Regions from separate parts of the Oceanisphaera sediminis genome, predicted to be linked through region 2. Evidence: riboswitches for the same ligand, from Rfam matches in the RefSeq annotation. Region 2 holds a riboswitch; each other region holds the start of a gene.
The links. A riboswitch is a leader RNA that binds a small molecule or an ion and turns the genes downstream of it on or off. The one in region 2 is predicted to bind thiamine pyrophosphate.

Region 1 (10,608 bases), on a different contig from region 2:
CTGCGTTGTTCGAACGGGTGGTGGAAAAGACGGCAACGATGATTGCCCAATGGCAACTGGTCGGCTTCTGTCACGGCGTGATGAACACCGACAACATGTCGATGCTGGGACTGACGCTGGATTATGGCCCCTACGGTTTTCTCGATGCCTACGATCCGGACCATATCTGCAATCATTCGGATCCGGGGGGCCGCTACGCCTACGATCAACAGCCGGCGGTCGGCAACTGGAACCTGCAGCGACTGGCCCAGTCGCTGTCCGGGGTGATCGAGCTGGAGGCATTGCAGCAGGCGCTGGGTAAATACGAGTACCTGTTGCTGTCGGCCTATTCCGAGGGCATGCGCCAGAAGCTGGGGCTGGATGGCTGGGAAGACGAGGATCCGGCGCTGTTCCGGGAGATGTTTGACCTGATGCAGCGCCAGAAGGTGGATTACAGCTGCTGGTTTCGCCGCCTGGCGCTGTTGGCATCAAGCGGTTCTGTACCCGATGCGGTGTTGGCCCTGCTTGCCGATCCCGAAGCCTGGAGTGACTGGTTTGGCCGTTATCAGGCCCGGCTGGCGCGCGAGGGCAAGGCCCAGGCCGATAAGGTCGTACAGATGAATGCGGTCAATCCCAAATACATACTGCGCAACCATCTGGCTCAGCAGGCGATAGAGCAGGCGGAGCAGGGCGACATGAGCGAGGCCGACCGGCTGCTGATGCTGCTGGCCCGTCCCTTCGACGAGCAGCCCGAACTGGATCATTACGCCATGCCGGCGCCGGCATGGGCCGAATCACTCTGTATTTCCTGTAGTTCCTGATGATGGCGACGACCACGATGCTTAACAGCGATACCCCCCTGACCATGGAAAACTTTCCCGCCTGGGCCGAGGCACTGATCAAGGAACTGGATCTCGAACTGCTCGAACAGGAGCAGGGCGCCGATTATTACCAGTGGCTGGTCAGCTTTGAAGAAAGCCGGTTGTTTCTGTGCTTTCAGCACTATGCGGACTGTGCCTGGCTGCAGCCGTTGAGCGAGAAGGATCGGGATGTGGCCGACTGGCTGACCACCCAGTGGAACCGCCCGCATGACCCCAAGGACTGATGACCGGGGCTGACTGTGTTTGGCGTGCGGCTCTGGAAACTAATTTCAGGTAAAGACAAAAAAGCGATGACAGGGTAAGATGGCGCCGCACGCATTCCGGTGGTTAAAAAAAACGCATTTATCAATGCCGAACGGCTGGTTATACTGGGCGCCGTTTCCGGGATGGGTTCCCTGACCCCATTAATCAAAAAGGTAAAAAATGGTTATTTCCCCCGCTCAATACCGCACGGCGCTGATCCGGCTGTCGCTGTTCCATGTTGCCATCATTGCCGCCAGTAACTATCTGGTGCAGCTGCCCTTTACCCTGTTCGGCTTTCATACCACCTGGGGCGCGCTCAGTTTTCCCTTCATCTATCTGGCCACGGATCTGACGGTACGCATCTTCGGTGCCGACATGGCGCGACGCATTATCTTTCTGGTGATGCTGCCGGCACTGGCTACCTCTTATGTGTTATCGGTGCTGTTTTTCGAGGCGCAATATCAGGGGCTGGGGGCGCTGTCCGAGTTCAACCTGTTTGTGGCCCGCATCGCCCTGGCCAGCTTCATGGCCTATGTGCTGGGACAGATCATGGATGTCTCGGTATTCAACCGGCTGCGGCAGATAAAGACCTGGTGGGTGGCACCCACCTGTTCCACCATCTTCGGTAACCTGGTCGATACTCTGGTGTTCTTCGGTCTGGCATTTTATCGCTCACCGGATCCCTTCATGGCCGAGCACTGGGTTGAAATTGCCTGGGTGGATTACGGCGTCAAGCTGGTGTTCAGTCTGGTGTTGTTCGTGCCCGCCTATGGTTTGCTGCTCAAATACCTGAGCAGCAAGTTTGTCGGCCACGCCAACACCGGCGTCGAGGTTGGCGTTAAAGCCGGGTGATTGCCGCGATATCGAGGGCCTCGGCATAGGCGTTGAGGTCCTCTTCCGTTACGCTCCGGCCGTTGAGCTGGATCAGGATGCGGTTGGCCACCAGCATCTGCAGCTCCCGGCGACTGCCTTCCTCTTTCATCATGGCGGTTTGTCCCTGAATGCGCTTTATCTTGTAACCCCCCATGGCCGCCATGCTGGGGTTGGTAAAGAGTACCGCCATGGTCTGCAGCAGGGGTGAGTCTTTGGTAATGCTGATTTCCAGGCTGCCGCCGTCTTTACGATAACGGCGGGATGCGTTGATACCACCGCCGAAAAAGGCCGCCGAACCGGCCTGGGTATTTACCTTTTCGGCCTGCCAGCCGGCAAGTGGCTCCGGAAACAGGGTGCCGAGTTCGCCGGCCTGCAGCTGACGGATCAGGGTGGCGACATAATCGAACTGTGCCGCCGCCTGTGACAGCTCGCCGGCTTCAAAGGCCCGGTTACCTTCGGTGATGGCCTGCCTGATGTCGGCGTTGGTTTCGGCTTGAGTGTCGGTCTCATCGGCGAACGGTGCACCGGGCAGCAAGAGCCCCGCCCATAACCCAATCCATAAATACGGTTTGTTCATCTGCTTCCCTCCGGCTGTCTTTCATCCATTGTAGTCAAGCTGTCATCGGGGGAGAGTCAGCGGCGGGCCCAAGGAACTCTGTAGTGGCATACTCCTTGGTATCAGGGAGGGCAAAGGGATCTGCTCCGCCGACCTTCTGTTTCAGGGATGAAACAGAGAGCGTACAGGGAGGTATTTACAGCGAGTCGGTGGAACGGGCCATTTGTCCGACCTTTGCAGAGCAACCAAATAGATCAGTTATTTCATCTGCTTGGTATAAATGAAGAAATTTGTTTGCAATTATAAATGATAACGATTATCGTTAACTTGCTTTCGGAACATGACTTCCACTCTCTTCTGCAGTAGGTGAAGCCTCTTTCCAGCGGTAGGTGAAGACAGCTTGCGAAGGCACGACATTGCTCACATTGCTTCCAGAGTTTTAGGCCGGCTTATGCCGGCCTTTTTTTGCTTCTTACATTTCCAGCAGTCGTTTCACCAGCTTGCCGATGCCGGTATCGGCTTCGGTGATGTTTTGGGCCAGCATGTAGGCGGGGGTGGAGATCACCCGGTAATGGCTGTCTTCCACCACGTCGGTCACCGCGCAGCCGATGTGTTCACCGCCCATGGCGGTAAAGGCCTCGGCCACCGCCGCCTCGGTACCTATGGTGCCCTTGACGCCCGCCGGATAAACGCGAGGGATCATGACCGGCGAGATACAGCAGTAACCGGCGGGTTTACGTGCGGCGGCAAAGCCCTTGCAGACGCGCAGCACCTGCGGATCCAGTTGGGCGTCGGCACCCTTGACGGCAAAATCGCACAGGTTTTTAGCGGCACCGAAGCCGCCGGGCAGCAACAGGGCATCGAAGTCGTCCGCGTTCAGCTCGGTGAGCGGCTTGATGTCGCCACGGGCGATGCGGGCGGCTTCTTCCAGCACATTACGATTGCCCGGTTCCTCCTCACCGCCGAGATGATTGATCACATGATGCTGGGGCTTGTCGGGGGCAAAACACTGATAGCTGGCCCCTTGCCTGGCCAGGTGCAGCAGACACAACACGGCCTCGTGAATTTCTGCTCCGTCATAGACGCCGCAGCCGCTCAGAATAACGGCAACTTTTTTCATGTCAGTCTCCTTATTTGGCATTCACAATCTGTGATCCCGCACCGGGCGATCCGTCAGAACTATGCTAGCATTTATTTCGCTCAACAATTGTTCAGAACTTCGTTGCTGTCGATTTTCCACATTTTCAGATCCGCAAGCAAGATCCACATTTAAAATATAAGCTTTTGATATTTAATGGATCTTTTATTTTATCAGGATCTTGCCGCGATCCGCTTTGCACAGAGTTATCCACAGGCTTGTCCGGGGCCATCGTGGTGTCGGCGGCTCGGCTGTGGCATGCTAGCGGCCAACGCATTAACGAGAAAGATGTCATGGTTGCCATTCCTGCCAAACCCCTGATCCTGGTCGATGGATCTTCCTATCTGTACCGTGCCTATTTTGCTTCCCAGCAGGCCGATTTACGCACCAGCGACGGTCGTCCCAGCGGTGCGATCCGAGTGGTCACCAACATGCTGCGCAGCCTGCACAAGCAGTTTCCCGACTCCCGGGTGACGGTAGTATTTGACGCCAAGGGCAAAACCTTTCGCGACGAAATCTACCCGGAATACAAGGCGCAACGACCCTCGATGCCGGACGATCTGCGCAGCCAGGTTCAGCCCATTCATGACATCATTCGAGCCATGGGGCTGCCGTTGTTGATCGAAGATGGGGTTGAGGCGGATGACGTGATCGGCACCCTGGCCCGCCAGGCGACCGAACAGCAGCTGGATGTGGTGATCAGCACCGGCGACAAGGACATGGCCCAGCTGGTGTCGGATCATGTGCTGCTGATGGATACCATGAAGAACAGCTTCATGGATCGCGACGGCGTGATAGAGAAGTTTGGCGTGCCGCCGGAGCTGATCATCGATCTGCTGGCGCTGGTTGGCGACAAGGTCGACAACATACCGGGCATGCCCGGAGTGGGCGAAAAAACCGCGCTGGCCCTGTTGCAGGGGCTGGGTTCGATCGACGAGATTGCCGCCAATACCGACAAGGTGGCCGCGCTGGGCTTTCGCGGCTCCAAGACGTTTGCCGCCAAATTCGTCGAACATCAGGAGATGGTCCGGCTGTCACGCGAGCTGGCGACCATCAAGACCGACGTGGCACTGGAGTGGGGCCCGGCCGATCTGCAGCAAAGCGAGCCCGACACCGAGGCCCTGAAGGCGCTTTACCGGGAATACGAGTTCCGCAACCTGCTGGAAGAGCTGGAGCCGGGCCAGAACAAGGAACCCGCCACAGCACCGGCGCCGGCCATGGCCACCGACTATCAGACCCTTCTTACCGAAGCAGAGCTGAACGACTGGGTCGAGCGGCTGGCGCAGGCGCCTTATTTTGCCTTCGACACCGAAACCACCAGCCTCAACTATAGAGATGCCCGGGTGGTGGGCGTGTCTTTTGCCGTCGAGCCGGGTCAGGCCGCCTATGTGCCCTTCGGCCATGATTATCTGGATGCGCCCGAACAGCTGAGCGAAGCCACCGTGCTGGGCGCGCTCAAGCCGCTGCTGGAAGACGAACAAGTCGTCAAGCTGGGCCAGAACCTGAAATACGATGCCAACGTGCTGAAAAATCACGGTATCGAGCTGAAAGGCATCGGCCTGGATACCATGCTGGAATCTTATGTACTGAATTCGGTGCAAACCCGGCACGACATGGACAGCATGGCGGCGTTCTATCTCAACCATAACACCATGTCATTCGAGTCTATTGCCGGCAAGGGCGCCAAACAGCTGACCTTCAACCAGATACCGCTGGAGCAGGCCGGTCCCTATGCGGCGGAAGACGCCGACGTCACCCTGCGGCTGCATCACCATCTGGCACCGAAACTGGCGGTCGAACCCGAGCTGCAGCAGGTGTTCAGCGATATCGAAATGCCGCTGGTACCGATTCTGGCGCAAATGGAATATACCGGGGTGCGCATCGACAGCGGCCTGCTGGCCATTCAGAGCGAAGAAATTGCCAAGCGCCTGAAAGAGCTGGAGCTGGAAGCCTTTGAGCTGGCCGGCGAACCCTTCAATCTGGGCTCACCCAAGCAGTTGGGCGAAATCCTGTTTACCAGGCTCGAACTGCCGGTGCTGAAGAAAACCCCCAAGGGCGCACCCTCTACCGCCGAAGAAGTACTGCAGGAACTGGCGCTGGACTATCCGCTGCCCAAGCTGCTGATGGAATACCGGGGCTTGAGCAAGCTCAAGTCGACCTATACCGACAAGTTGCCGCAAATGGTCAACGAGCACAGCGGTCGCATTCATACCTCCTACCATCAGGCCAATACCGCCACCGGCCGGCTGTCGTCGTCGGATCCCAACCTGCAGAACATTCCCATCCGTACCGCGGAAGGACGGCGTATTCGCCAGGCCTTCGTGGCGGCGCCCGGTTACCGGGTGGTGGCGGCGGATTACTCCCAGATTGAACTGCGCATCATGGCGCACCTGTCGCGAGACAAGGGCCTGCTGGACGCCTTCGCCCAGGGGCTGGATATTCACAAGGCCACCGCCGCCGAGGTATTCGGCGTGGCGCTGGATCAGGTGACCACAGAACAGCGCCGTCGGGCCAAGGCCATCAACTTCGGCCTTATCTACGGCATGAGCGCCTTTGGACTGTCGCGCCAGCTTGGCATCGGCCGTAATGAGGCCCAGCAGTACATGGATATCTATTTCGAGCGTTATCCGGGCGTGCTGCGCTACATGGAAGACACCCGTGCCCTGGCCGCCGACAAGGGTTATGTGTCTACCCTGTTCGGTCGCCGACTGTACCTGCCGGAGATCAATGCCAAGAACGGTGCCCGCCGCAAGGGTGCCGAACGGGCCGCCATCAACGCGCCGATGCAGGGCACCGCCGCCGATATCATCAAGAAGGCGATGATTCAGGTTTCCGGCTGGCTGGAGCAGCAACAAATCGATGAAGTACAGATGCTGATGCAGGTGCACGATGAGCTGGTGTTCGAAATTCGCGCAGACAAGGTCGAATCCTTCAAGGAGCAGATCCGCGATCTGATGGAGCAGGCCGCCAGCCTGGATGTGCCGCTGCTGGTGGAAGTTGGCGAAGGCGACAACTGGGACGAGGCGCATTAACTGCAGCCGTAAGCTATAAGCCGTCAGTTAAAAACCAAACACCGAACCAGCAGGCTCGGTGTTTTTTTATGTGTGATACCAACTTGAATAAAGATCTGATCATTTTTAAACCCGAGCTCAGAGGCAACACAGCCGCCTCCCTCGACACGCCACTGGGCTAGCCATCTTTGCTGGGTAACGGCTGCGAATATTCACTGGATATTCGGTCCATTACCCAACAAAGATACACGGCAGCAAGCTGCCCCATGGGGGCTCGGAAATGCCATCCATGGCATTTCACGGTCGTGGGAGGCGATCTCTGCTGCCTCTTCTCGAGCATCGAGTTGTCTGTAGACGGCGCTAACAGACAACTCCGGTGCATCAAGGAGGACAAAGGGAGCTGTTCAGCCGACCATCCGCGCCACGGATGGCGCGGCTGAGCCTCCAGGGAGGGATTCACGGCGAGTCGGCGGAGCGGACCCTTTGTTCGACTTTTATACAAGAATGAAATAGATCATTTGTTTAGTGGGGTTGGTATGACTTACAGCGTACAGCGGGGATTTCTGGTCTTTACGGTCCCGGGTCGTTATTATCGAGTCTTGTTAGTCGGGGAGCCGCGAGGCTGAGACGGTATCAATGCCGGACCCGCCGTACCTGATCCAGTTAATGCTGGCGTAGGAAACTAACGGGCAAGCGTCAGTTTGCCGGTGGTGCCTTCGCCCGGAGGACCATAAGGATATGACCAGTCACACCCCCCAAGATCATCAAGCCGCCAGTCACAAACCGATAGTGCTGACCATTGCCGGATCCGACAGCGGTGGTGGTGCCGGTATTCAGGCCGACATCAAGGCCATTTCTGCCACCGGCGGCTATGCCTGCTCGGTGATCACCGCCCTGACCGCCCAGAACACCCGCGGTGTCAGCGCCGTGCATCCGGTACCGCAGGAGATGATCCGCGCCCAGCTGGAAGCGGTATTCAGTGATTTGCAGGTCACGGCGGTCAAGGTCGGCATGCTGGGCGACAGCGCCACCATTCGTACCGTGGCCGAGGTGCTGCGTCGTTATCGTCCGGCCCATCTGGTGGTGGATCCGGTGATGGTCACCGCCAATGGCGACATGCTGCTGGCCGAGGATGCGGTCATCAGCCTGCGAGAAGAACTGCTGCCACTGGCCGATGTGATCACCCCCAACCTGCCGGAGGCGGCGGCGCTGATCGGCAGCCCAGTGCCTGCAACCCTGGCCGATGTCGAGTCTCTGTTTGCCGGACTCGCCAACCTGGACTGTGCCGCTGTGCTGCTCAAGGGCGGTTTTCTGCAGCAGGAGTCGCGCAGTCCGGACTGGTTATTGAAGGATGGCGAAGTACACTGCTTCGATACGCCGCGGGTGATCACCCCCAATACCCACGGCACCGGCTGCACCCTGTCGGCGGCGCTGGCCTGCTATCTGGGGCAGGGGCTGGCGATGGATCTGGCGGTCTCCACCGCCAAGCATTATATCGATCAGGCCATTCTGGCCGGCAGCAGTTTGCGCATCGGCCAGGGGCGAGGGCCGGTGGAGCATTTCTTCTCGCGCTGAAGGAATGGCATAAATAGCGATCGGTATCGCACGCAGAGCCGCCATTACCGGGCTCTGCTTGCGTTTTGATGGGGTGGCTTGTAGTATCGACCGCCATAACAACTTAAAAAAACATTCGATTAACTGCTTGAAAGTTAATTGAAATGCTTCCTAATATAGCCTGCGCCCTGTGCCGTTCTCCCTCTGTTTTTTCGCTAATTCTGTTGCCTGAACAGGCATGGAAATGAGGCCGTTTGCCTATGCTTTTTGCTGTTATTTCGGGTTTTGTGTTAGCGGCGCTGGTGCCCCGCCTGTCGTCTGTTCTGGGGACGAAAATCGGCTGGGTCCTGGCGGTGCTGCCGGCTGCCCTGTTTGGCTACTTTCTGGGTTTCTGGCCACAGGTGACCACGGGTCAGACCGTGCTGCAGAGCCATGAATGGATTCCCAGCCTGGGTATCAACCTCAGCTTCATGGTGGATGGCCTCAGCCTGATGTTCGCGCTGCTGATCACCGGCATCGGTACCTTTATCTTTATTTACGCCGGCCGCTATCTGCAGGGCCATAAAGATATTCACAAGTTGCTGATGTACCTGCTGGCCTTCATGGCCGCCATGCTGGGGCTGGTGCTGTCCAGCAACCTGATTTCGCTGTTTGTGTTCTGGGAACTGACCAGCTTTACCTCCTATCTGCTGATCGGTTTCAACCACGAGCAGGAAAAAGCCCGCAAGGCGGCGCTGCAGGGGTTCTTTATTACCGTCGGTGGCGGCCTGGCGTTGATGGCGGGTCTGATCCTGCTGGGCAACATCGGTGGCAGCTTCGAGCTGAATGAACTGCTGGCTCAAGATGTGGATATACAGCAACACCCGCTGTTTCTGGCGATGATGGTGTTGATCCTGCTGGGCGCCTTTACCAAGTCGGCTCAGACCCCCTTCCATTTCTGGCTGCCCAACGCCATGGCGGCGCCGACCCCGGTCAGCGCCTATCTGCACTCGGCCACCATGGTCAAGGCGGGTGTTTATCTGATGGCGCGCTTGCAGCCGATGATGGCCGGTAGCGAGGCCTGGATGATGACCCTGTCGCTGTTTGGCGGCGTGACCATGACGGTGGGCGCCCTGATGGCGGTATGCAGCACCGATCTCAAGCGTATTCTCGCCTTTTCCACCATCATGGCGCTGGGCACCCTGACCATGCTGATCGGCATCGGTACCCCCCATGCGCTGGAGGCGGCCATGGTGTTCCTGCTGGCCCATGCACTATACAAGGGCGCCTTGTTCATGGCGGCGGGCACCCTGGATCATGCCACCGGCACCAAGGATGTACGCGATCTGGGCGGGCTGCGTAAATACATGCCGCAAACGGCGCTGTTCATCACCCTGGCCGCGCTGTCGCTGGCCGGTATTCCACCGCTGTTCGGTTTTATCGCCAAGGAACTGATGTTCGAGGCGGCGCTGGGTGCGCCCTGGTTGTCGAACCTGCTGATCGGGTTGTCGGTCATCACCGCCATCGGCATAGTGGCGTCGGCCGCGCTGGTGGCGATAAAACCCTTTTACGGGCCATTGAAGCCCACGCCCAAAACGCCCCACGAAGCGCCACTGGCGATGCGACTGGGCTTTACCCTGCTGGCCATTGTCGGTCTGTTGCTGGGATTGATGCCGAGTCTGGTGACGCCCCTGCTGCAGGCGGCGGTAACCGCCATTGGCGGCGCCCCGGCGGCCGAGCTGAAACTGGCGCTGTGGCACGGTTTCAACCTGCCGCTGCTGCTCAGTGCGCTGGCATTGGCGTGTGGCGGCCTGCTTTATCATCACTGGGATCGCATACGCGATCCGCTGGCCGCCGCCCTTAATCCCCTGGCTTATGGCCCCGAGCGGAGCTATGAGCGAATGATGGATGGCCTTCAGGTGGTGGCGAAGGGCCAGACCCGCATACTGCAGAATGGCTATATGACCCACTATATTCTGACCATATTGCTGACCACCATCGTCCTGCTGACCTATGCCTTCTGGTCGGAAGACGCCTTTGTCTACTCGCTGTCGTTCGAGGGAGTACGGCTTTACGAAGTAGTGATCGGCTTGCTGATGCTGGTGGCGGTGGTGTATGCCAGCGCCACCCATCTGCGGTTGGGCGCGGTGGCGGCCATCGGGGTGCTGGGTTTTGCCATGGCGATGATTTACGTGTTCTTCAGCGCACCGGATCTGGCCATTACCCAGGTATTGGTAGAGACCCTGACCGTGATCATGCTGGTACTGGTGCTGTTTCGTCTGCCCGGTTTTCAGGATCTGTCGAGCCCGCTGGTACGCTGGCGCGATGCGGCCGTGGCCGGTGCCTTCGGGGTGCTGGTGACCATGATGGTGCTCACCGTGAACCAGTCGACCC
Region 2 (10,608 bases):
CAGCACCTCCAAACCGGAAAAGGCGGCGCAAGACTGGCCCGAGGTGAAGGTCTATACCGACGTGGACCAGATGCTGGCCGAATCCGGCGCCCGGCTGGTGGTGATCACCGCACCCAACGAGGTGCACTACGAGCTGGGTCTCAAGGCGTTGAAGTTGGGGCTGCATGTAGTGATGGAAAACCCCGTCGTGACCCAACTGCATCAGGGCGCCGAGATGATGCGGCTGGCCGACACCAATAAACTGTGCCTGATCCCCTTTCATAACCGTCGCTGGGACAGCGATTTTCTGACGTTACGCAAGCTGCTGGCCGACGAGACCCTGGGGCCGATTCATGGTTTCGAGTCCCACTTCGACCGCTTTCGGCCGCGAGTGCGGGCAGAGAAGCCCGGCGTGGGCGCGGGCGTCTGGTTCGATCTGGGCGGGCACATGGTGGATCAGACGCTGGTGTTGTTCGGCAAGCCGCTGTCGGTGACCGCCCGTTGTTTGTCGATGCGTCCCGGCTCACAAGTGACCGACTACTTCCATGTGCAGTTGCACTACAGCGACAAGGAAGTGCTGCTGCACTCCAGCCCCTATCATCCGGGGCCGACCCTGCGTTTCAAACTGCAGGGAGAACGTGGCTGTTATATCAAGCGGGGGTTCGATCCGCAGGAAGAACGGCTGCAGGACGGCATAGTGCCGGACTCACCCTATCTGGCCAAGGAGGCCGAGTCGGACTACGGCATCTTCTATTCCGATGACGAGGCGGAGGTCATCGAGTCACAAGTGGGAGGCTACCGCTATTTCTATGAGGCCACGGCCAGAGCCATTCGTGGTGAAGGCCCCTTGCCGGTGACCATGCAGGATGCACTGGACGGGCTCAATATCATCAATCTGGCGGAGCAGAGCTCGGCGGAAGGGCGTACCCTGTCGTTAACCGCCACCAGCTTCCGGTAGGCACGGCAGCAAAAAGAAGAACGGCGACCTCAGGGCCGCCGTTTTGGTTGTTGCAGCAGGCTGGCTTATTGACTGAGCAGGATGTAAGCGAGGATCAGACCGGCGATAAACAGGGTTTCCAGTACCACCAGCAGCACTGGCTTCCAGCCGACCGAAAGAATGTCCTTGAGCTGGGTACGCACACCCAGGGCGGCGATGGCGGTCAGCAGCATCCAGGAGGAGCTGCCGGCCAGCGGCTGGCTGACGGCGGTCGGAATCCAGCCCAGGCTATTGAGGATAAACAGCGCCACAAAGCCGAGCAGAAAGCCGGGTATCGCCACCCCTTTGCTGCTGCCGCTTTCACCGCGTTGGCGAGCCGCGCGCTGGATCAGGATGCCGATGGTCATGACGATCGGCACCAGCATGGCCACGCGCAGCAGCTTGACGAAGGTGCTGAGGTCACCGACTTCGCTCGACATGCTGTAACCGGCGCCCACTACCTGGGCCACGTCGTGAATGGTGGCACCGATAAAGAGCCCGGCTTCCTGCGGGGTTAAACCGAGACTGGAGCTGATCATCGGATAGAAAATCATCGCCAGGGTGCTGAGGGTGGTGACGCTGATCACGGTGAACAGAGTATTGCGCTTGGTTTGTTCACTTTGATCCAGCACGCTGCTGATGGCCATGGCGGCCGAGGCACCGCAAATGGCCACCGAGCCACCGGTAAGGGTGCCGAATGAAGAAGAGAAGCCGAGCGCGCGGGCCATGATCACGCCAAAGCCGATGGTCAGCACCACCGAAGAACACACCATCAGCAGCGGTGACCAGCCCAGGGTGAGTACGTCGCTGAAGGTGATGCGCAGCCCCAGCATGGCCACCCCGATGCGCAGTACGGTTTTGGCGGAAAACTCCAGCCCCGGCAGGCAGACCGACTCCTGGCTCAAAAAGTTGAAGGCCAGCCCGAGCAGCAGTGCCATCAGCATGGCGGGAGCACCGTAGTGCTGCGACAGAAAGCTGGCGGCAATGCCGATGGTGACTGCTACGCACACCCCGGGAAAGTAGCGTTTTCTCGTATTTTCAATTCGTTGCAACATGCCCATTACCTGGTTGTTGGTTCCTGCAGTCATGAGTGCCGTCCTTGCCGGTTAGTCTGTATTGAGGCCAGCGTGAAGAAGCCGGTGATAGATTTTCATGGTAAGAGGCGAACTCGACAGTATCTAATGCCTTTTTATAGCGGGGCTGTTACTTTTTTGCATACAATACCGCATCAATGTATTAACGAGCAGAATCATGGAAAGCAAATGGCTGCACGACTTCGTTGCCCTGGCCGAGCAGGGTAACTTCTCCAAGGCGGCGGACGTTCGTTTCGTGACCCAACCGGCATTCAGCCGGCGTATTCGTTCACTGGAAAACTGGCTGGGCGTACCGCTGGTATGCCGGGATCGTTACCCCATGGCACTGACCGAGGCCGGCGAGAGCTTTCTGGAGCAGGCCCGGCTGCTATTGTCGCAGATTTATGGCACACGCGACCAGCTGCGCCAGAGCCTGCATGAGCACAGCAGTGTGAATTTTGTGGCGCAACCTTCGCTGGCGGTGACCTTTTTTCCCGGCTGGATCCACTCACTGCGCCCGCAGCTGGGGAACAGCCTGATCCGGCTGAATACCGGCCATTATCACGATGCCATCGAACAGTTCATGTCCGGCTCGGTCGACTTTTTGCTGTGTTTTTCCGGCGACGATACCAGCCCCATGCTCAATCGCCCCGAGGTAGAACGGCGGGTAGTCGGGCAGGATCGGCTGGTGCTGGTGTCGGCGGTGAACGACTCTGGTCATCCGCTGCATGGCTTGTCTGCCGACACGCCGTTGCGCCTGTTGCTGTATCCGCCCACGTCTTTTCTGGGCGCGCTGATCCAGCGTAAATGCCTGCCGGCGTTGAGCGAACAGCCTTGTCTGCCGGTATGCGAAAATGCCCTGGGCGAGGGGCTGAAGGCGTTGGTGCTGCAGGGGGATGGCGCCAGTTTTTTGCCGGCGAGTCTGGTCAGGGAAGAGCTGGAGCAGGGTCGGCTGGTGGAGTTGCCGTTGTCGGCGTGGGTAAAGCTGGATATCGAGTTGTGCTGTCGGCAACCCTTTCGTTCCGAACAGGTAGCGTTGTGCTGGCAACAGATCCGCCAGGTAACGACCTAGCGGATGCGGCTTGCCCGGTTGGCGGCAAACGGCCGACCGGGCAGGACTGTTCAGTGGCGTCAGTGATTGCCTATTCGGCGCCGTGCCGCCGCTGCAGTGCCAGGCCCTGCAGGAAGTTGCGCAGGAACTGATCGCCACAGGGTTGATAATGCTTGTGACCGGGCTTGCGGAACAGTGAGGTCAGCTCGGGCTTTCTCACTTCAAAACCGGCCAGCTTCAGCAGGCCGAGAATGTCTTCTTCCTTCAGCTCCAGCGCCACGCGCAGCTTCTTGAACACCTGATTGTTGATGGGTTCAGCCTGTTCCGCACGCGGTGCCGGGCCACCTTCGCGCGGGCCACGGTTTTTCAGGATCAAACCGTCCAGAAAGCCCAGAATCTGCTCGTTGCTGCAGCTGTGGTAATTGGCGTCTTCTTCCTTGGCCAGCAGGGCCAGAAACTGCGCTTCGTTGATGGTCACGTCACCCATGCCAAACAGCGTTATGGCTTGCTGGTCGGGCAGGTCGAGCGCATAACGAATGCGGCGCAGAATATCGTTATTGGTCATTTTCGTTTTTCTCCCCGGGCTTCACTTCCGCTTTTTTGACGCGGATTTTCTGGCCGTCTACTTCCATGCCGTTCAGGCTCTTGATGGCGGCCTTGGCCTGAGCCGGGTTGGGCATGAAGGCGAAGCCGAAGCCCTTGGAGTTGTTGGTGTTCGGGTCCATTACCAGGTGGAAGTAATGCACCAGGCCGTAAGGTGCCAGCAGGGCCAGTACCTTGTCTTCTGTGGTGAGGCGGGACAGGCCCCGAATCATGATTTTCATGGTGTCTCCAGTATGACGCCGGTGCGCAATACAAGGCGGTGGCAAGAATAAATATGGCGTGAATAGCGCCAAAGGGTCGCGAGTGTAACAGGTTGACCGACCGGCGTCTGCCCGCATCTCGGCGACCCGTTTCGCGCTTTAATTATGGGATAAAAACACGGAAGGATAGCCGACCCGGGCGGGTCGGCCATTTTTATCGATTCAGCTTTCCAGGCTACGAATACGCTGGCGCAGTATCGAAAAGTCGAACGCCGAACGGTTCGGCAGCAGCATCAGCAGGCAAGACACCAGCACCGGCACCAGAGTGGCCAGCAGGAAGGACTCCAGCAGATAGGTGAGTGGCTCGCCTGGTGCCGGGAATAGCCAGAGGCCGGCTACCAGCCCGGCCGCCGTGCTGAGTACGGCGTTATAGCTCTGGTAGCGGGCGCTGTAGAAACCGAAGAACACCGGGAAGGCGGCGGCACAGCACAGCAAATCGGCCAGCAGGAACAGATACAGCACGCTGAAACCCTGGGAGGCGACGAACAGCACCGGAATCGACAGCAGCACGATCAGCCAGCGCGACAGCCCAAGCAGCTTGTGGGCGCCGATGTTCGGCAGCAGGCGGCGCAGGTCGACCACCATCATGCTGGACAGACCGCTGATGGTGGAGTCGGCACTGCTCATGATCAGCGCCAGACCAAAGGGCAGCAGGCCGATGGCAAACCACAGCGGCATGTTCGGCATCAAGACGCTGAACAGGGCGACCGAACCGTCACCGGGCAGATCCAGCCCCACGAAGGCCAGTCCGAACAGCCCCATGATGAAGATAATCGGAAAGCTGATCAGGCCGCTCAGAATGAAGCCGTTGCGAATCACCTTGTTGTCGCGGGCGGCAAACACCCGCTGCCAGGTACCCTGATAAAACAGGCCGGTCAGCACCACCGCGATGAAAAAGGTCAGGCCGGACTTGAGGCCGGTGGTGTCCAGCGGATTGAGCAGGTGCGGGGCTTTTTCCTGCAGCCCGGCGATGATCGGTGTTAGCCCGCCGGTGGCCTGCCAGCCAAACATCATCAACAGCAGCAGAAACGGCAGTATCACCAGCATCTGCACCCGGTCGGTAAAGATGGTGACCCGCAGCCCGCCGTACAGGGTATAGAGCAGGGTAGCGCCCATGACGATGCCGGCGGTCACCCACAAGGGTACCGGTGCCAGCAGTGCCACCATCTGGGCGATGGCGGTCAGTCCGGCGGTGAGCGAGATAAACAGGTAGAACATCATGATCACCAGCACAAAACCGTACATGCCGCGGCCATAGCGGCCGAGCACGAATTCGGTCAGGGTGTGGCCCTCGGGCATCAGCTCGCGGATGCGCCCGCCGAGCGGAATCATGATAAGCCGGGGCACCAGCACGCCCAGGGCATAGCCGGTAATGGCGCCAATGCCGCCCCAGGTGGCGGCCTGAGCCGGACCAAACAGGATCCAGGTACCCATGGTGGTGGCCAGCAGGGTCAGCATGGTGGCGCTGCCACTCTGGCTGTTGCGGGCCACGATAAAGTCTTCCAGCTTGTCTTGCCGGCGGCGGGCATAAAGCAGGCCGGGAATGGCAAAAACGGCGGCAAATAAGCAGAGCCACAGAATCGCGGCGGTGGTGTCCAGCATGTTGTTCTCCCTTTGTCCGTAACAGGTCAGTGCCCGTAACGGACAAGCATGACGATGGTAGCCATTCATTGGCTACATGGCGCCGGGCAACAACGGGCAGATTGGGAGGGAGAGTGAGGATCAATCATTTCCTTCCCTTCGCCGGCATTACCCGGATCAGGTTCGAAGGGTTACTGCAGTAAATTGCAGAGTCTCAGCCGGTCAGGCTCCCCCAGGAATAGCGTCAAGAGAGTAGAGAGACTGCCGATGGTTGTCAATCAAAGGCCCCATATCAGCGGCAACATCTAGCTGTTCGCAGACATAAAAAAACGCGGCCGAAGCCGCGTTTTTACTTTCAGCACAGAGGCCGGCTTATTTCACCATCCAGTCGATGGTTTCACCGGCGCGAATCGGCACCAGCTGATCGCCGCCCAGCGGCAGGGTGGCGTCGACGGTCCAGCTTTCTTTCACCAGGGTGATGGTGTCGGCGTTGCGGGGCAGGCCGTAGAAGTCGGGGCCGTTGTGGCTGGTAAAGGCTTCCAGCTTGTCCAGCGCACCGGCTTCCTCGAAGGCTTCGGCATACAGTTCCACGGCGGCGTGGGAGGTGTAGGCACCGGCACAGCCGCAGGCGGCTTCCTTGCGATGCTGGAAGTGCGGCGCCGAATCGGTACCCATGAAGAATTTCTTGCTGCCGCTGGTGGCGGCCCGCACCAGCGCCTGCTGGTGGGTGTTGCGCTTGAGAATGGGCAGGCAGTAGAAGTGCGGGCGAATGCCGCCCACCAGCATGTGATTGCGGTTGAACAGCAGGTGGTGAGCGGTAATGGTGGCCGCCACGTTGTCGCCTGCCTGTTCCACGAAGTTGACCGCGTGCTCGGTGGTGATGTGCTCCAGCACGATTTTAAGCCCGGGGAAGTCGCGCACCACGTCGGGCAGCACGGTGTCGAGGAACACCTTTTCCCGGTCGAAGATGTCGATGCTCGGATCGGTTACTTCACCGTGAACCAGCAGCAGGGTGCCGGTTTCCTGCATGACTTCCAGCACCGGGTAGATGTTTTTCACATCGGTCACGCCGGAGTCGGAGTTGGTGGTGGCGCCGGCCGGGTAGAGCTTGCAGGCCACAATCTTGCCGGTGGCCTTGGCCGTGCGGATTTCCTGCGGGTCGGTTTTATCGGTCAGATAAAGGCTCATCAGCGGCTCGAACCGGCTGCCTTCGGGCCGTACCGCCACGATGCGGTCGTAGTAGGCCAGTGCCAGATCTGTGGTGGTGGCCGGCGGCAGCAGGTTGGGCATCACGAGGGCGCGGCCCAGGTAACGGCTGGCATCGCGCACCGTGTCTTTGAGTTGTTCGCCATCGCGCAGGTGCAGGTGCCAGTCGTCGGGGCGGGTGATGGTCAGTGTGGTTGTAGTTGCGGTCATAGTTGAGGTCATAGTCGGCTCGGCGGGTTATCCATTACATCCAGACGGCCATTATCCACCTAGCGGCGGTTTTCACCAAACTTCCGAAAAACGTGAGGGGTGAGACGTGAAGGGAGAGGAGAAAGAAACAAAATGAAACAGGCGGCCTTGCTTGTGGTTTTTCGCCTCACGTCTTACCCCTCACCCCTCACGCTCTCGGGCTATTAAACCCGCGCAGGGGTGTGTTATGGTCTGGGCGTGACACGGGGTGTCTTGCGGCCAGTGGCCGGCAGGGCTGAGATAACACCCGTCGAACCTGATCCAGTTCATACTGGCGAAGGGATGTCAGCCTTCCGGCTATCGGCGTATTCTGCCAGTCCATGCCTTCGCCTCTAACAAGAGGTAGCGATGCAAACGTCCATCAATCTGAACGAACAACTGGTGCTGGTCACCGGCGGCGCCCGTGGCCTGGGCGAACACCTGGTACGCGCCTTTCTGCGTGAAGGCGCACGGGTGGTAATCAACTACCTGCACAGCGCCGAGGCCGCCGAAAAGTTGGCGGCAACAGCCCCCGGTCGGGCGCTGGCACTGCAGGCCGACGTAACCGATGCCGCTGCGGTGCAGGCGCTGTTTGCCCAGGCGCGCGAACATTTCGGCAGCCCGATCACCACCGTCATCAACAATGCCCTGCCGGCTTTTTCGTTCAACGGCGATGACCGGGCCAATGCGGATCAACTGCGTTGGGAAGATCTCAACCAGCAGCTGGAAGGCGTGGTCAAAGGCGCGCTCAATACCACCCAGGCAGCGTTGCCCGGTCTGCGCGAGGCGGGCTTTGGCCGCATCGTCAACGTGGGCACCAATCTGTTTCAGAACCCGGTGGTGCCGTATCACGACTACACCGCCGCCAAGGCGGCGCTGCTGTCGCTGACCCGCACCCTGTCGCAGGATCTGGGCCCGGACGGCATTACCGTCAACATGGTGTCCGGCGGCCTGCTGCGCACCACCGATGCCTCGGCCGCCACGCCCGAAGCGGTGTTCGATTACATCGCCGCCGCTACGCCGTTGCGCCGTGTTACGACCCCCGCCGAGTTTGCCGATGCCACCCTGTTCTTCGCCTCACCCTGGTCACGCTCGGTGACCGGCCAGAATCTGGTGGTCGACGGCGGCCTGGTGAAAAACTGATGGCGGCCCGGAATCAAGACCAGCGCATGATGCACCTGAACCTGTTTTTGTTTGGCTGCGGTCATCACAGGGCGGCCTGGCGTCACCCCGACTCGGCGGTAGAGCAGCTGGGCGACATTCGTTATTACGAGCGGCTGGCGCAAACCGCCGAGCGGGGCAAGCTGGATGCGGTGTTCTTCGCCGACGGTCAGTCTACCGGCAATGTGGCGGACGGCAGCTACTGGTTTCTGGAGCCGTTGACGGCCATGGCCGCCATGAGCCGGGCCACCGATCGCATCGGTTTTATCAGCACGGTGTCCAGCACCTTTTTCACGCCTTTTCATGCGGCGCGCATGATGGCCTCGCTCGATCATATATCCAACGGTCGCATGGGCTGGAACGTGGTGACCTCCATGTTCGATGTGGAAGCCCGCAACCATGGTTATGAGGCCATGCCGGCCCACGCCGAGCGTTATCGCCGGGCCGAGGAGTTTGTGGATGCGGTGATCAAACTGTGGGATTCCTGGCAGACAGATGCGCTGGTGATGGATCGTGCCGGCCATTATGCCGATCCCGACAAAGTGGTGCCCATCAATCACCACGGCGAGTTCTTTCTGGTGGACGGCCCGCTCAATGTGCCGCGCCCGCCCCAGGGTCATCCGGTGTTGTTTCAGGCCGGCGCGTCCGATCAGGGACGAGCATTGGCGGCCAAGTGTGCCGAGGCCATTTACGCCGTGGCCTACGACTTGCCCGCCGCTCAGGATTACTATCGCGATATCAAACGGCGGGTGCAGGCCACCGGTCGCGGGGTTGATGTGCCTATCATGCCGGGGCTGGTGACCTATGTGGCGTCTACTGAAGCCGAGGCGCTGGCCAAGCAGCGTGAGCTGGACGAGCTGCTGCCCGCCGCCGCCTCGCTGCGCCAACTGAGTACCTACGTGGGGCAGGACTGCTCCGGCTGGGAGCTGGACGCGCCGGTACCGGCGTTGCCGTCGCTGGATGCCTTTACCGGGCCCAAGGGCCGCTTCGCGACCATTCTGCGCATTATCGAGACCGAACAGCCCACGGTGCGGCAGCTGTTGGGTCGGCTGGCGGCCGGTGGCGGTCACTGCACCATGGTGGGCACGCCCGAGTCTATTGCCGATCGTATGGAGCTGTGGTTTCACCACGAAGGTGCCGACGGTTTCAACCTGATGCCACCGTCGCTGCCCGCCGGCATCGAGGACTTTGTCGATCAGGTGGTACCTGAACTGCAGCGCCGCGGCCTGTTCCGCACCGAATATGAAGGCAGCACCCTGCGCGATCATCTGGGGCTGACTCGACCCGAGTAAGCGTAATTCCGATGGATTGCTTGTTGGTCACAAGTAGTTGTGATAACAGCAGAAAATCGGCCAAAGGGCCCGCTCCGCCGACACGCCGTAAATACATCCCTGTAGGCTCAGCCGAGCCATCCGTGGCGCGGATGGTCGGCTGAGCAGATCCCTTTGCCCTCCTTGCTGCTCCGGCATCGCCTGTTGGCGCCGTCTGCAGACAACTCGGAGTTTAGAAAGAGGCAACAGAGACAAGCTCCCACGACCGTGACATGCCAGGGATGGCATGTCCGAGCCTTACAGGGATGTACTTGTAACGTGTCGTGGGAGGTGACTGTGTTGCCTCTGGAGCCGGGCGTAAAGACAGATGCTTACCTCGACTACAGTGTCATCCTGTAGTGCCGTCGGCTAACCTGATAAGCGTGCTTTCTGTAACGAACTTTCTGTAATAAACAAGGAGTCGATATGCGTATTTTGATGGTACTGACCTCTCATGACCAACTGGGGGATACCGGCGAGAAAACCGGTTTCTGGCTGGAAGAATTTGCCGCTCCTTATTACGCATTCAAGGATGCGGGCGCCACCATTACCCTGGCTTCGCCCAAGGGGGGCCAGCCGCCGCTGGATCCGAAAAGCGATGCAACCGATGCCCAGACCGAGGCCACCGAGCGTTTTCGCGCCGATGCGGCCGCTCAGGCCGAGCTGGCCACTACCCACCAGCTGGCCGATCTGTCGGTGAATGACTTTGATGCGGTGTTTTATCCCGGCGGTCACGGTCCACTGTGGGATCTGGCGGAAGATGCGGACTCCATCGCGTTAATCGAGGCCATGGCCGCGGCGGGCAAACCGGTGGCGGCGGTGTGTCACGCCCCGGCGGTGTTGCGCCATACCAGGGATGGTGCGGGTAAACCGCTGGTGAGCGGCAGGCGGGTAACCGGCTTTACCAACAGCGAAGAAGAAGCGGTACAGCTGACCGCCATAGTGCCTTTTCTGGTGGAGGAAATGCTGCGCCAGAACGGCGGCGATTACCGCAAGGCCGATGACTGGCAGCCGCATGTGGAAACCGATGGTTTGCTGGTCACCGGCCAGAACCCGGCCTCTTCCGAGCCGGCTGCCAGCGCCCTGCTGGCGCTATTGAAGCACTGACACCTCAGCCCGGCGGCGACAGCCGCCGTTCCAGCCGCTGAAACAGGGCATCGATCAAAATGGCCACCAGCGC
Region 3 (10,608 bases), on a different contig from region 2:
GCGAAGGCAGTAATATCCCGGGTATTCGTCGCTGGCCCGAGGCCTATCTGCCGGGCATCTTCGAAAAGAGCCGGGTGGATCAGGTGCTGGATATCGGCGAAGCAGAAGCGGTCGCCACCATGCTGCGGCTGGCGAAAGAAGAAGGCATCTTCTGCGGCGTCAGCTCCGGCGGTGCCGTGGCCGGCGCGCTCAAGCTGGCCGAGCAGGTCGATAACGCCATCATCGTCGCCATCATCTGCGACCGGGGCGATCGCTATTTGTCATCCGGGGTATTTAACGGGTAACAGCAGGGATTAGGGAATAGGGATTGGAAAAGCGAGTCTGCCAATCCCCAATCCCCAATCCCCGGTTTCAAGCCGTTAACGCCAGACTTTCTTCGGTCACCTGCTGATCGCCCAGATAGAGGCGGCCGCCCTGGCTGCCCAGATAAAGGGTCTGACCGCGGCGGGCCTGCTCCAGCTGCCGGCGAGGCAGCTCGGCTTCCAGCAATTGGCCCGGCCAGTTCTGGGGTTCCAGCTCCAGTCGCAGCAGGGCACCGCGCGGATTGACGTCGGTCACCACCACCGGCAGCGGGTGTTGGGCATCGGCTGCGGTGCTCAAGCTGATTTCGTGCGGGCGCAGATACCAGCTGGCCTTGCCCTGCCTATGGCTGGCCACCGGCAGTTGCAGCGGATAATGCCCCACCTTGAAGCGGCTGCCGTGCAGCTCGCCATCAATCCGATTCACCTCACCGAGAAACTCCAGTACGAAGCGACTGGCCGGTTGCTGCCAGATATCATCCGGGCTGCCGATCTGCTCCACCTTGCCCTGGCTCATCACCACCACTTGATCCGACACATCCAGCGCCTCTTCCTGATCGTGGGTCACGAAGATGCTGGTGAAGTGCAGCTCGTCGTGCAACCGGCGCAGCCAGCGGCGCAGTTCCTTGCGCACCTGGGCGTCGAGGGCGCCAAAAGGTTCGTCCAGCAACAGCACACGTGGCTCTACCGCCAGAGAGCGGGCCAGGGCCACGCGCTGACGCTGACCGCCGGACAACTGGGCCGGAAAACGGTCGGCCACATGCGACAGCTGAATCATCTCCAGCAGCTCGCCAACCCGGCGTTTGATGTCGGCTCTGGACGGGCGCTCCGCCTTCGGCATGATAGTCAGCCCGAAGGCGATGTTGTCGAACACCGTCATGTGGCGGAACAGCGCATAATTCTGAAACACGAAGCCGACCTTGCGATCCCGGGCGTGCAAGTCGGTCACATCGCTGTCGTTGAAGCGAATGCGGCCGCCGTTGGCGTGCTCCAGCCCGGCGATGATGCGCAGCAGCGTGGTCTTGCCCGAGCCGGAAGGACCCAGCAGCCCCACCAGCTGGCCGCTGGGCAGGTCGAGGTTGATGTCGTGCAGCACCCGGGTGTTGCCGAAGGACTTGTGAACCCCCTCAATCTGAATACTCATGCGGTCTTACTCCTGTGCTTCGGCGCCGTGCAGGCGCCACTCGAGATAGGATTTGAACAACAAGGTGATCACCGCCATCAGTGTCAGCAGGGCGGCGGCGGTAAAGGCGCCGACCGCGTTATAGTCCTGATGCAGCAGCTCGACGTGCAGCGACAGGGTATTGGTTTCGCCGCGAATACCGCCGGACACCACCGACACGGCGCCAAATTCGCCCACCGCCCGGGCGTTGGTGAGGATCACCCCGTACAGCAGCGCCCAGCGAATGTTGGGCAGGGTGATTTTGCGAAACAGTTGCCAGCCGCTGGCCCCCAGCAGCACCGCCGCTTCTTCCGAATCGGTGCCCTGGCTGCTCATCAGCGGCACCAGCTCACGCACCATGAAGGGACAGGTGACGAACACGGTGACCATGACGATGCCGGGCCAGGCAAACATCAGTTGCATGTCGACCCCGTCGAGCCAGCCGCCGACCGGGCCGTTGACGCCGTACATCAGCAGATAGAGCAAACCGGCCACCACGGGCGATACCGCAAAGGGCACGTCCATCAGGGTCAGCAGTAGCTGACGACCGCGAAACTGAAAGCGGGTGACCAGCCAGGCCAGCAGGGTGCCGAACACCAGGTTGATGGGCACGGTCAGTGCCGCCACCAGCAGGGTCAGGCCGATGGCATGCAGCATGTCCGGCTCGTTCAGGTTATCCAGCACGCCACCCACACCGGCGGCGAAGGCACCGGCAATAATGGCCAGCAGCGGCACCACCAGCAACAGCAGGGTCAGCACCACGCCGGTGCCAATCAGCAACCAGCGACCCCAGGGACGAGCGGCTTTCAGTGTCAGAGACTGTTCCATCAGCTGTTACCTCGTACCCGACGCATAAAGCGGCTTTGAATGCCGTTGATCAGAAACAACAGCACGAAGGAGGCCAGTAAGATGATGCTGGCGATGGCACTGGCGGCGGCATAATCGAATTCCTGCAGCTTGATGAAAATCATCAGCGAGGTAATTTCGGTCTGCCACGGCATGTTGCCGGCAATAAAGATAACGGCGCCAAATTCACCCAGACTGCGGGTGAACGACAGGGCGGTGCCGGTGATCAGTGCCGGCTTCAGCTCGGGCAATACCACACGGCTGAATGCCTGCCAGGGGCTGGCGCCCAGGGTGGCGGCCGCCTCTTCGTATTCCGGTCCCAGATCTTCCAGCACCGGCTGCACGGTACGCACCACAAAGGGCACGCTGGTAAAGACCATGGCGATGACGATGCCAACCCAGGTGTAAGACACCTTGATGCCCAGATCGGCCAGCCATTCGCCGTACCAGCCGTTGGTGGCAAACAGCGAGGCCAGCGTCAGGCCGGCCACCGCCGTAGGCAGGGCAAAGGGCAGATCCATCAGACCGTCGAGCAGGGCCCGGCACGGAAAACGGTAACGGGTCAGAATCCAGGCCATTAACAGGCCAAACACCATGTTGAACAGGCTGGCGGCGGCGGCGGCGCTGGCGGTGACCTTGTAGGTGGCCACCACTCTGGGGTCACTGATGACCTGCCAGTACTGTGCCCAGCCCATCTGGCTGGTATTCAGTATCAGCCCGGTGAGCGGCAGCAGGATAATCAGGCTGACGAACAGCAGGCTGGTGCCCAGACTCAGGGTAAAACCCGGTAGTACCCGCTTGGATGAACCCAACAGCGCCGCCATGGTTTAGCGTCCCTGAGCCTGCAGTTGATCCAGGCTGCCACCGTTGGCGAAGTGGGCGGCCATGGCCTGCTCCCAGCTGCCGAAGATGTCTTCTACCTTGAACAGTTCGGTGGCAGGGAATTTGTCTGCCACTTCGGCGGCAACCGTGTCGTTATGTACCCGGTAGTAGTAACCGGCGAGAATGCGCTGGGCTTCGGGAGTGTATAAAAACTCCAGATAGGCCTTGGCCTGTTCGGCGGTGCCGTTACGCTCCACGTTGCGGTCAATCCAGGTCACCGGAAACTCGGCCAGCACGTCGACCGGCGGCACCACCACCTGATAACCCGCTTGTGGGTTCAGTGTGCTGATGTTGTTCACTTCCGACTCGAAGGTGATCAGCACATCACCGATGCCACGCTCCACAAAGGTAGTGGTGGCGCCACGGCCGCCGGTGTCGAATACCGCCACCTGTTTGATCAGTTTGCCCATGTGCTCGCGAATCTTGTCTTCATCGCCGTCAAACTGCTGGTGGGCGGCGCCCCAGGCGGCCAGATAGGTATAACGGCCGTTACCGGAAGTCTTGGGGTTGGGGAACACCAGCTGCACGTCGTCCCGGGTCAGGTCGTCCCAGCCTTGAATATTCTTGGGGTTACCTTCACGCACCAGAAACGCCATGGTGGAGAAATAGGGCGAGCTATCGTTGGGCAGACGAGCTTTCCAGTCGGCGGGGATCAGCTGGCCTTTCTGGTGCAGCACATCGACGTCGGTCACCTGGTTATAGGTGACCACATCGGCACGCAGGCCCTGCAGAATGGCCTGTGCCTGGCGGGAGGAGCCGGCATGAGACTGTTTGATTTCCAGGGTTTCACCGGTCTTCTGCTCCCAGTGTTCGGCGAACACCGGGTTGATCTCGGCAAACAGCTCGCGGGCGATGTCGTAGCTGCTGTTGAGCAGTTCTTTTGCCTGAAGGGGGACGGCGGTGCTTAACCCGGCAGCAAACAGCAGGGAAGCCAGAAGAGATTTGCGCATGATGAACTCCAGGGACTCAAAGATGATGTACCCGAGTTTAATATGCTTATAGAGTATTTAAACTAAGTTTTTTATTCGTTTAAGGTATATGAAAGCAAGGGTGGATCTATCGAGTCCGATTCATACCAATTTGAATAAACATCTGATCATTTTAACCTCGGGATCAGAGGCAACACCGATGCATCAAGGAGGACAAAGGGATCTGCTCAGCCGACCATTCGCGCCACGGATGGCGCGGCTGAGCCTAGAGGGGGCAGCTTGCTGCCGTGACGAAGTGCTTTCGTCTGATCGAACATCCAGTGAATGTTCGCAGTGGGCTAAAGCAGTGAGTGTCACGTCCCACGGCGAGTCGGCGGAGCGGGCCCTTTGTTCGACTTTTATACAAAAATGGAATAGATCATTTGTTTAGGGGGATTGGTATAACAAAAAGGGCCTGCATCTGCAGGCCCTTTTTACGTCAGCTGTTTACCGAACGCCTTATTGCGGGGCGACCGGTGAAATCGGCTGTGCCGGCTTGGCGATCAAGGAGCGGGTGTCTTCAATCGCTTCGGTGATGATCACCTGTACCGCCTGACCCAGCTCGTACAGCGGGGCCTTGTCCAGGTAAACCCGGCCATCGTCCCAGCTGCATTCCAGTCGATCCCGGTTGGCCAGGATCAGCGAGGAAGGCATGAACACCACGGCACCGTTTTCCTGCAGGCGCAGCTTGACGCCACCGCGACCGATATCGACCACTTCGGCATCGAACACCTTGCCTTCGGCCACGGCCGGCTGCAGATAACGCACATACAGCCAGTCGGCGATATCGCGCTCGGCCCGGCGATGCATGCGGCGCTGCTCGGACAGGTGAACGGCCAGTTCGTCACTGGGTGCATGCACGCCATGTTCCTGCTCGGCAAGAATGGCCTTGATCAGACGGTGGTTGACGATGTCGCCGTATTTACGAATCGGCGAGGTCCAGGTGGCGTAGGCGGTCAGGCCCAGGCCAAAGTGCTCACCCGGGGTGGCGCTCATGGCGGCAAACGACTGGTAACGACGGGTGCGACTGTCCAGATAACTGGTGTCGCGGGCATCCAGCCAGCGGCGCAGGGCACAGAAGCCTTCCAGGCTCGACAGGGTGTCAGGCTCGAAGGGGGCTTCGTGGGTCTGCAGCAGTTCGACCAGGCCTTCCATTTTTTCACTGTCAAAACCGGCGTGCACGTTGAAGATACCGGTGCCGGCATGTTCGGTCAGCCAGTTGCCGCAAGACAGGTTGGCGGCGATCATCGCCTCTTCTACCATCTGGTTGGCGATGCGACGGTGATCGACCAGAATGGCCGTGACGTTGCTGTCTTCGTCGAGCGCAAAGCGGTAATCGGGTCTGTCCTTGAACACGATGGCGTGCTTGCTGCGCCAGGCGCTGCGGGCATGGGTCAGGGCGGTCAGCTCACGCAGCTGCTCGGCAATGACTTCGCTGCCGGGCTGCCAGTCGCCGATTTGCTCGACCCAGTCGGAGACCTGATCGTAGCTTAAGCGGGCCTGGGAGCGAATGTGGGCGGCGAAGAAGTCGGCCTTGTCGGACACCTTGCCGTCAAAGTCGATCTGCAGGCGGGCACACAGGGCCGGACGCTCTACCCCTTCCTGCAGCGAACAGAGTTCGTCGGCCAGGGTGCGGGGCAGCATGGGAATGTTGCGGCCGGGGAGATAAACGGTAAAGGCGCGCTCGGCGGCGACGCGGTCCATTTCGCTGTTGTGGGCAACATAGGCGGTGGGGTCGGCGATGGCAACGGTCAGTTCCCAGGCGTTATCCAGCTTTTTCACGCTCAGGGCATCATCCATATCCAGGGTGGATTCGCCATCGATGGTGAAGAAGGGCATATCGGTAAGATCCTGACGCGGCAGGGTTTCTTCCAGCGTTTGCCACTCGGCCCTGTCTTCCGGCGCCTGGTTGGCCAGCTTGTTGCGGGCCAGCACCACCCACCAGGGAGCGATGGGGTCTTCTACGCCGGCAATCACTTCCACCACGCTGGCGAAAAAGCCTTTGTTGTCTTTCAGGGCGTGGCGGGTCATTTCGCCCAGTACCCAGTCGCCTTCTTTCAGGCTCTTTTCGTCCAACCCCTTGATGGCGCGTGCCTTGATGGCATCTTTCATCAACGGATGATCGGGCACGATATTGAGCCGGTCACGGAACCACTTCACCCGGGCCACAAAGCGGGTAACACCGGCTTCGATCAGGGTCTCGGGCTCAACCAGCTCGCGCTCGTTTTCGGTACGCACCACGGCGGTAATGTGATCGCCATGCATCACTTTTTTCATCTGTGGTGGTGGAATAAAGAAGCTTTCTTTTTCGCTTACTTCAAGAAAACCAAAACCTTTGGAGGTACCTTTCACGATGCCTTCTTTAATGGGAAGGGTTTCGCGGATTTGTTGCTTGAGCTGGGCCAGCAGGGGGTTGTTTTGAAACATAAGTAAAGACCTGTCGAAATATGCGCCTGACTATACGGATTTACCCCCGATATGCCAAGGAAACCTTGACGCTAGCCGTGGCATTGGATAAGGCTGAGTCTGGACATGTCGGGGTGACCGGCCTCGTTCACGCCCTGGCTTAGCAGGTAGTAACCGCGGTTGTCGGGGTAGCACCATTTTTAACCGGGACGCGGCCGTCGAGCTTGGTTATCATAATCGTTTGAATCCGACTGCTAAGCGATACTCATATGTCACCACAATCCTGGCTGCTGGCGATTCGGCCCAGAACCCTGCCTCTGGCGGTGGCCTCCATGCTGTTGGGCGCGGGCACCGCCGCTCAGGCCGGCGCCTTTAACGGCGGCGTGCTGACGCTGGCGCTGCTGACCGCGCTGTTGCTGCAGATACTGTCCAACCTGGCCAACGACTATGGCGACGGCGTACGCGGTACCGACTCGATAAACCGCACCGGCCCGACCCGAGTGCTGGCCTCCGGCCTGGCGAGCCCCGATCAGCTGCGTAACGCCATGATAGTAACCGCCGCACTGGCAACCGGCTCGGGCCTGTTACTGCTGTGGGCGGCATTGGGGCCCGATGTCGGTGCCTGGCTGGGATTTATGGCGTTGGGGTCTTGTGCCTTGCTGGCGGCGCTGGGTTACACCCTGGGCCGGCGCCCTTATGGCTATCTGGGCCTCGGCGATGTGGCGGTATTCGTGTTTTTCGGCCCGGTGGCGGTGCTGGGCTGCAGTTACCTGATGCAGCATCGGCTGAGCGAGTCCGCCGGCTGGGCATCACTCACCGCCGGCCTGCTGGCGGTGGCGGTGCTCAATATCAACAACATTCGCGACATGGACACCGACCGGCAGGCCGGCAAGCACACCCTGGCGCTGCGGCTGGGGTTGCGGCGGGCGCGGGCCTATCAGTTGTTGCTGCTGGGGGGCGCCGTGCTGGCCGGCACCCGCATCATGACCGAGCCGGGCTTTGTAAGTTTGCTGGCGCTCTGGCCGCTGGCGCGGGCCACTCAATTGGTGCTGACCGGCCAGGGCGCCGAGCTTAACCGGGCGCTGGCTCTGACCGCGCGGGGCACGCTTGCCTTCACCGGCCTGCTTGCGCTGGGGCTGGTGGTCGGATAAAAACCGGCCGAGTCCAATGCCGAAATGTTTCATGGCGGTTAACTTTTTATAGCCGGATTGTCCGGTAATGACTTTGCTTTTGTGAGCGGGGTCTGTTTATACTGGCCGCTATCTTGTCGGAGTGCTCTATATGGGCTGAGACCGCGAAAGCGGGATCCGTTGAACCTGATCAGGCTAATACCTGCGTAAGGGAAGCAAGCGAGAACTTGGCGCCACACCTCTTCTGCCGAGTTCTTTCTCAACACTCCTGACAAGCATTTTCACCCTCAATGGATTCGAAGTGAGATTGCTATGTCAAAAATAAACCGTCGTGAAGTTCGCAGCCAGGCCCAGGCATTTATCGATAACCTGAAAGGCGAGCACTTCCCCAATTCCCGCCGCATCTACATCGAAGGCTCGCGCCCGGACATCAAGGTCGGCATGCGCGAAATTCATCTGGCCGACAGCTTCAAGGGCGGCACCGAAGAAAACCCCATTCTCGAGCCCAATGCGCCGGTACCGATTTACGACACCGCCGGTCCCTACGGCGATCCCGATGCCGATCTGGATGTACGCCGGGGTCTGCCCCAGATGCGTCGTCAGTGGATTCTGGAGCGTAACGACACCGAGGAGCTGGAGGGCGTTACCTCCGAGTTTACCCAGCAGCGCATGGCCGACGATGGCCTGGATCACCTGCGTTTCGAGCAGATGCCCAAGCCGCGCAAGGCCAAAGTCGGCGCCTGTGTCACCCAGCTGCACTATGCCCGCAAAGGCATCATCACCCCCGAGATGGAATACATCGCCATTCGCGAGAACATGGGCCGCGAGCGGGTGCGGGACGAGATGCTGCTGCAACAGCACCCGGGCCAGAACTTCGGCGCCAACCTGCCGGACGCCATCACCCCCGAATTCGTGCGCAAGGAAGTCGCCGAAGGCCGCGCCATCATTCCGGCCAACATCAACCACGCCGAGTCCGAGCCGATGATCATCGGCCGCAATTTCCTGGTGAAAATCAACGCCAACATCGGTAACTCGGCGGTGACTTCCAGCATCGAAGAAGAAGTGGAGAAGCTGGTGTGGTCCACCCGCTGGGGTGCCGACAACGTGATGGATCTGTCTACCGGTCGTTACATTCACGAAACCCGCGAATGGATACTGCGCAACAGCCCGGTGCCCATCGGTACCGTCCCCATCTACCAGGCGCTGGAAAAAGTGAACGGCGTGGCCGAAGACCTGACCTGGGAAGTGTTTCGCGACACCCTGATCGAACAGGCCGAGCAGGGCGTGGATTACTTCACCATTCACGCCGGCGTGCTGCTGCGCTTCGTGCCCATGACCGCCAAGCGCGTCACCGGTATCGTGTCGCGCGGTGGTTCCATCATGGCCAAGTGGTGTCTGTCCCATCACAAGGAAAGCTTCCTCTACGAGCATTTCCGCGAAATTTGCGAAATCTGTGCCGCCTACGATGTGTCGCTGTCGCTGGGTGACGGCATGCGTCCCGGCTCCATTGCCGACGCCAACGACGAAGCCCAGTTTGCCGAGCTGCACACTCTTGGTGAGCTGACCAAGGTCGCCTGGGAATACGACGTACAGGTGATGATCGAAGGCCCCGGCCACGTGCCGATGCACATGATCAAGCGCAACATGGAAGAGCAGCTGGAGCATTGCCACGAGGCACCCTTCTATACCCTGGGCCCGCTGACCACCGATATCGCCCCCGGCTACGACCACTTCACCTCCGGCATCGGTGCCGCCATGATCGGCTGGTTCGGTTGCGCCATGCTGTGCTACGTCACCCCGAAAGAGCACTTAGGGTTGCCGAACAAGGAAGACGTCAAACAGGGGCTAATCACCTACAAGATTGCCGCTCACGCCGCCGATCTGGCCAAGGGCCATCCGGGTGCGCAAATCCGCGACAACGCCATGTCCAAGGCGCGCTTCGAGTTCCGTTGGGAAGATCAGTTCAACCTGGCGCTGGATCCGCAGACCGCCCGTGCCTATCACGACGAAACCCTGCCGCAGGAATCCGGCAAGGTAGCCCACTTCTGCTCCATGTGCGGACCCAAGTTCTGCTCGATGAAGATCACTCAGGAAGTGCGCGAGTATGCCGCCGCCCAGGAAGCCATAGCGGTGCAACTGGTCGATATGGACGGCAACAGCGAAACCGTGGTCGCCGGCATGGCGCAGATGTCACAAGAATTCAAGAAACGCGGCGGTGAGCTGTATCACCAGGCCGACAAACTGGAGCAATAATTTCTATGACAAGACCCATCGTCTGGACCATCGCCGGCTCCGATTCGGGCGGCGGTGCCGGTATTCAGGCCGATTTGCACACCATTCAGGGACTGGGCGGCCACGGCTGCTCGGTTATCTCCGCCATTACCGCCCAGAACTCGGTGGCGGTATCCATGGTCGAGCCGGTATTGATGCAGGCTTTTACCAGCCAGCTGGTCTCGCTGGCCAGCGACATGCCGGCCCGGGCCATCAAGATTGGTCTGCTGCCCGGCGGCCTGCGGGCCGAGGTGCTGGCGCGCACGCTGCGTGAATATCGCCGCCAGTGGCAGCCCTTTGTGGTGCTGGATCCGGTGGCCATTGCCAGCACCGGCCAGAGCATGGCCGAAACCAACCTGATCCCGGCGTTGCAGCAGCACCTGCTGCCCGAGGTGGATCTGGTTACCCCCAATGCGCTGGAACTGAAAGTATTGTCGGGCATCGCGCCCGACTCTCCGGCACAGCTGCGCGCCGGGGCCGCCGCCCTGCTGGAACTGGGCGTACGCGCCGTATTGGTGAAGGGCGGTCACCTGGACTGGGCCGGCGAGCAGGCCATCGACTATTACACCGACGGCCAGCGTGAAATCTGGCTGGCCAGCCCCCGAGTGCAAACCCGTCACGGTCACGGCACCGGTTGTACCCTG

Region 1: it holds a riboswitch for thiamine pyrophosphate, as region 2 does, so the genes downstream of both, thiD (bifunctional hydroxymethylpyrimidine kinase/phosphomethylpyrimidine kinase) here and ABD827_RS00325 (sodium:solute symporter family protein) in region 2, are expected to answer to the same signal.
Region 3: it holds a riboswitch for thiamine pyrophosphate, as region 2 does, so the genes downstream of both, thiC (phosphomethylpyrimidine synthase ThiC) here and ABD827_RS00325 (sodium:solute symporter family protein) in region 2, are expected to answer to the same signal.

Annotation. Positions count from the first base shown of each region.
Region 1 is NZ_BAABDS010000026.1:34,489-45,096, forward strand. Features, by position in the region: gene ABD827_RS08140 (protein adenylyltransferase SelO) at 1-800, shown strand, start outside; gene ABD827_RS08145 (DUF3630 family protein) at 818-1,084, shown strand; gene ABD827_RS08150 (7-cyano-7-deazaguanine/7-aminomethyl-7-deazaguanine transporter) at 1,284-1,955, shown strand; gene ABD827_RS08155 (hypothetical protein) at 1,942-2,553, opposite strand; gene elbB (isoprenoid biosynthesis glyoxalase ElbB) at 3,005-3,652, opposite strand; gene polA (DNA polymerase I) at 3,964-6,702, shown strand; TPP riboswitch at 7,279-7,379, shown strand; gene thiD (bifunctional hydroxymethylpyrimidine kinase/phosphomethylpyrimidine kinase) at 7,420-8,256, shown strand; gene ABD827_RS08175 (putative monovalent cation/H+ antiporter subunit A) at 8,496-10,608, shown strand, end outside.
Region 2 is NZ_BAABDS010000001.1:77,276-87,883, reverse strand. Features, by position in the region: gene ABD827_RS00350 (Gfo/Idh/MocA family oxidoreductase) at 1-937, shown strand, start outside; gene ABD827_RS00345 (YeiH family protein) at 1,003-2,043, opposite strand; gene ABD827_RS00340 (LysR family transcriptional regulator) at 2,207-3,100, shown strand; gene ABD827_RS00335 (YehS family protein) at 3,171-3,644, opposite strand; gene ABD827_RS00330 (RNA recognition motif domain-containing protein) at 3,634-3,903, opposite strand; gene ABD827_RS00325 (sodium:solute symporter family protein) at 4,105-5,544, opposite strand; TPP riboswitch at 5,661-5,767, opposite strand; gene pyrC (dihydroorotase) at 5,896-6,939, opposite strand; TPP riboswitch at 7,173-7,278, shown strand; gene ABD827_RS00315 (3-oxoacyl-ACP reductase) at 7,327-8,100, shown strand; gene ABD827_RS00310 (LLM class flavin-dependent oxidoreductase) at 8,127-9,410, shown strand; gene ABD827_RS00305 (type 1 glutamine amidotransferase domain-containing protein) at 9,855-10,535, shown strand; gene ABD827_RS00300 (ABC transporter permease) at 10,540-10,608, opposite strand, start outside.
Region 3 is NZ_BAABDS010000039.1:195,942-206,549, reverse strand. Features, by position in the region: gene cysM (cysteine synthase CysM) at 1-284, shown strand, start outside; gene cysA (sulfate/thiosulfate ABC transporter ATP-binding protein CysA) at 352-1,443, opposite strand; gene cysW (sulfate/thiosulfate ABC transporter permease CysW) at 1,450-2,289, opposite strand; gene cysT (sulfate/thiosulfate ABC transporter permease CysT) at 2,289-3,131, opposite strand; gene cysP (thiosulfate ABC transporter substrate-binding protein CysP) at 3,135-4,139, opposite strand; gene ABD827_RS14610 (exoribonuclease II) at 4,617-6,584, opposite strand; gene menA (1,4-dihydroxy-2-naphthoate octaprenyltransferase) at 6,833-7,714, shown strand; TPP riboswitch at 7,822-7,925, shown strand; gene thiC (phosphomethylpyrimidine synthase ThiC) at 8,006-9,946, shown strand; gene thiE (thiamine phosphate synthase) at 9,952-10,608, shown strand, end outside.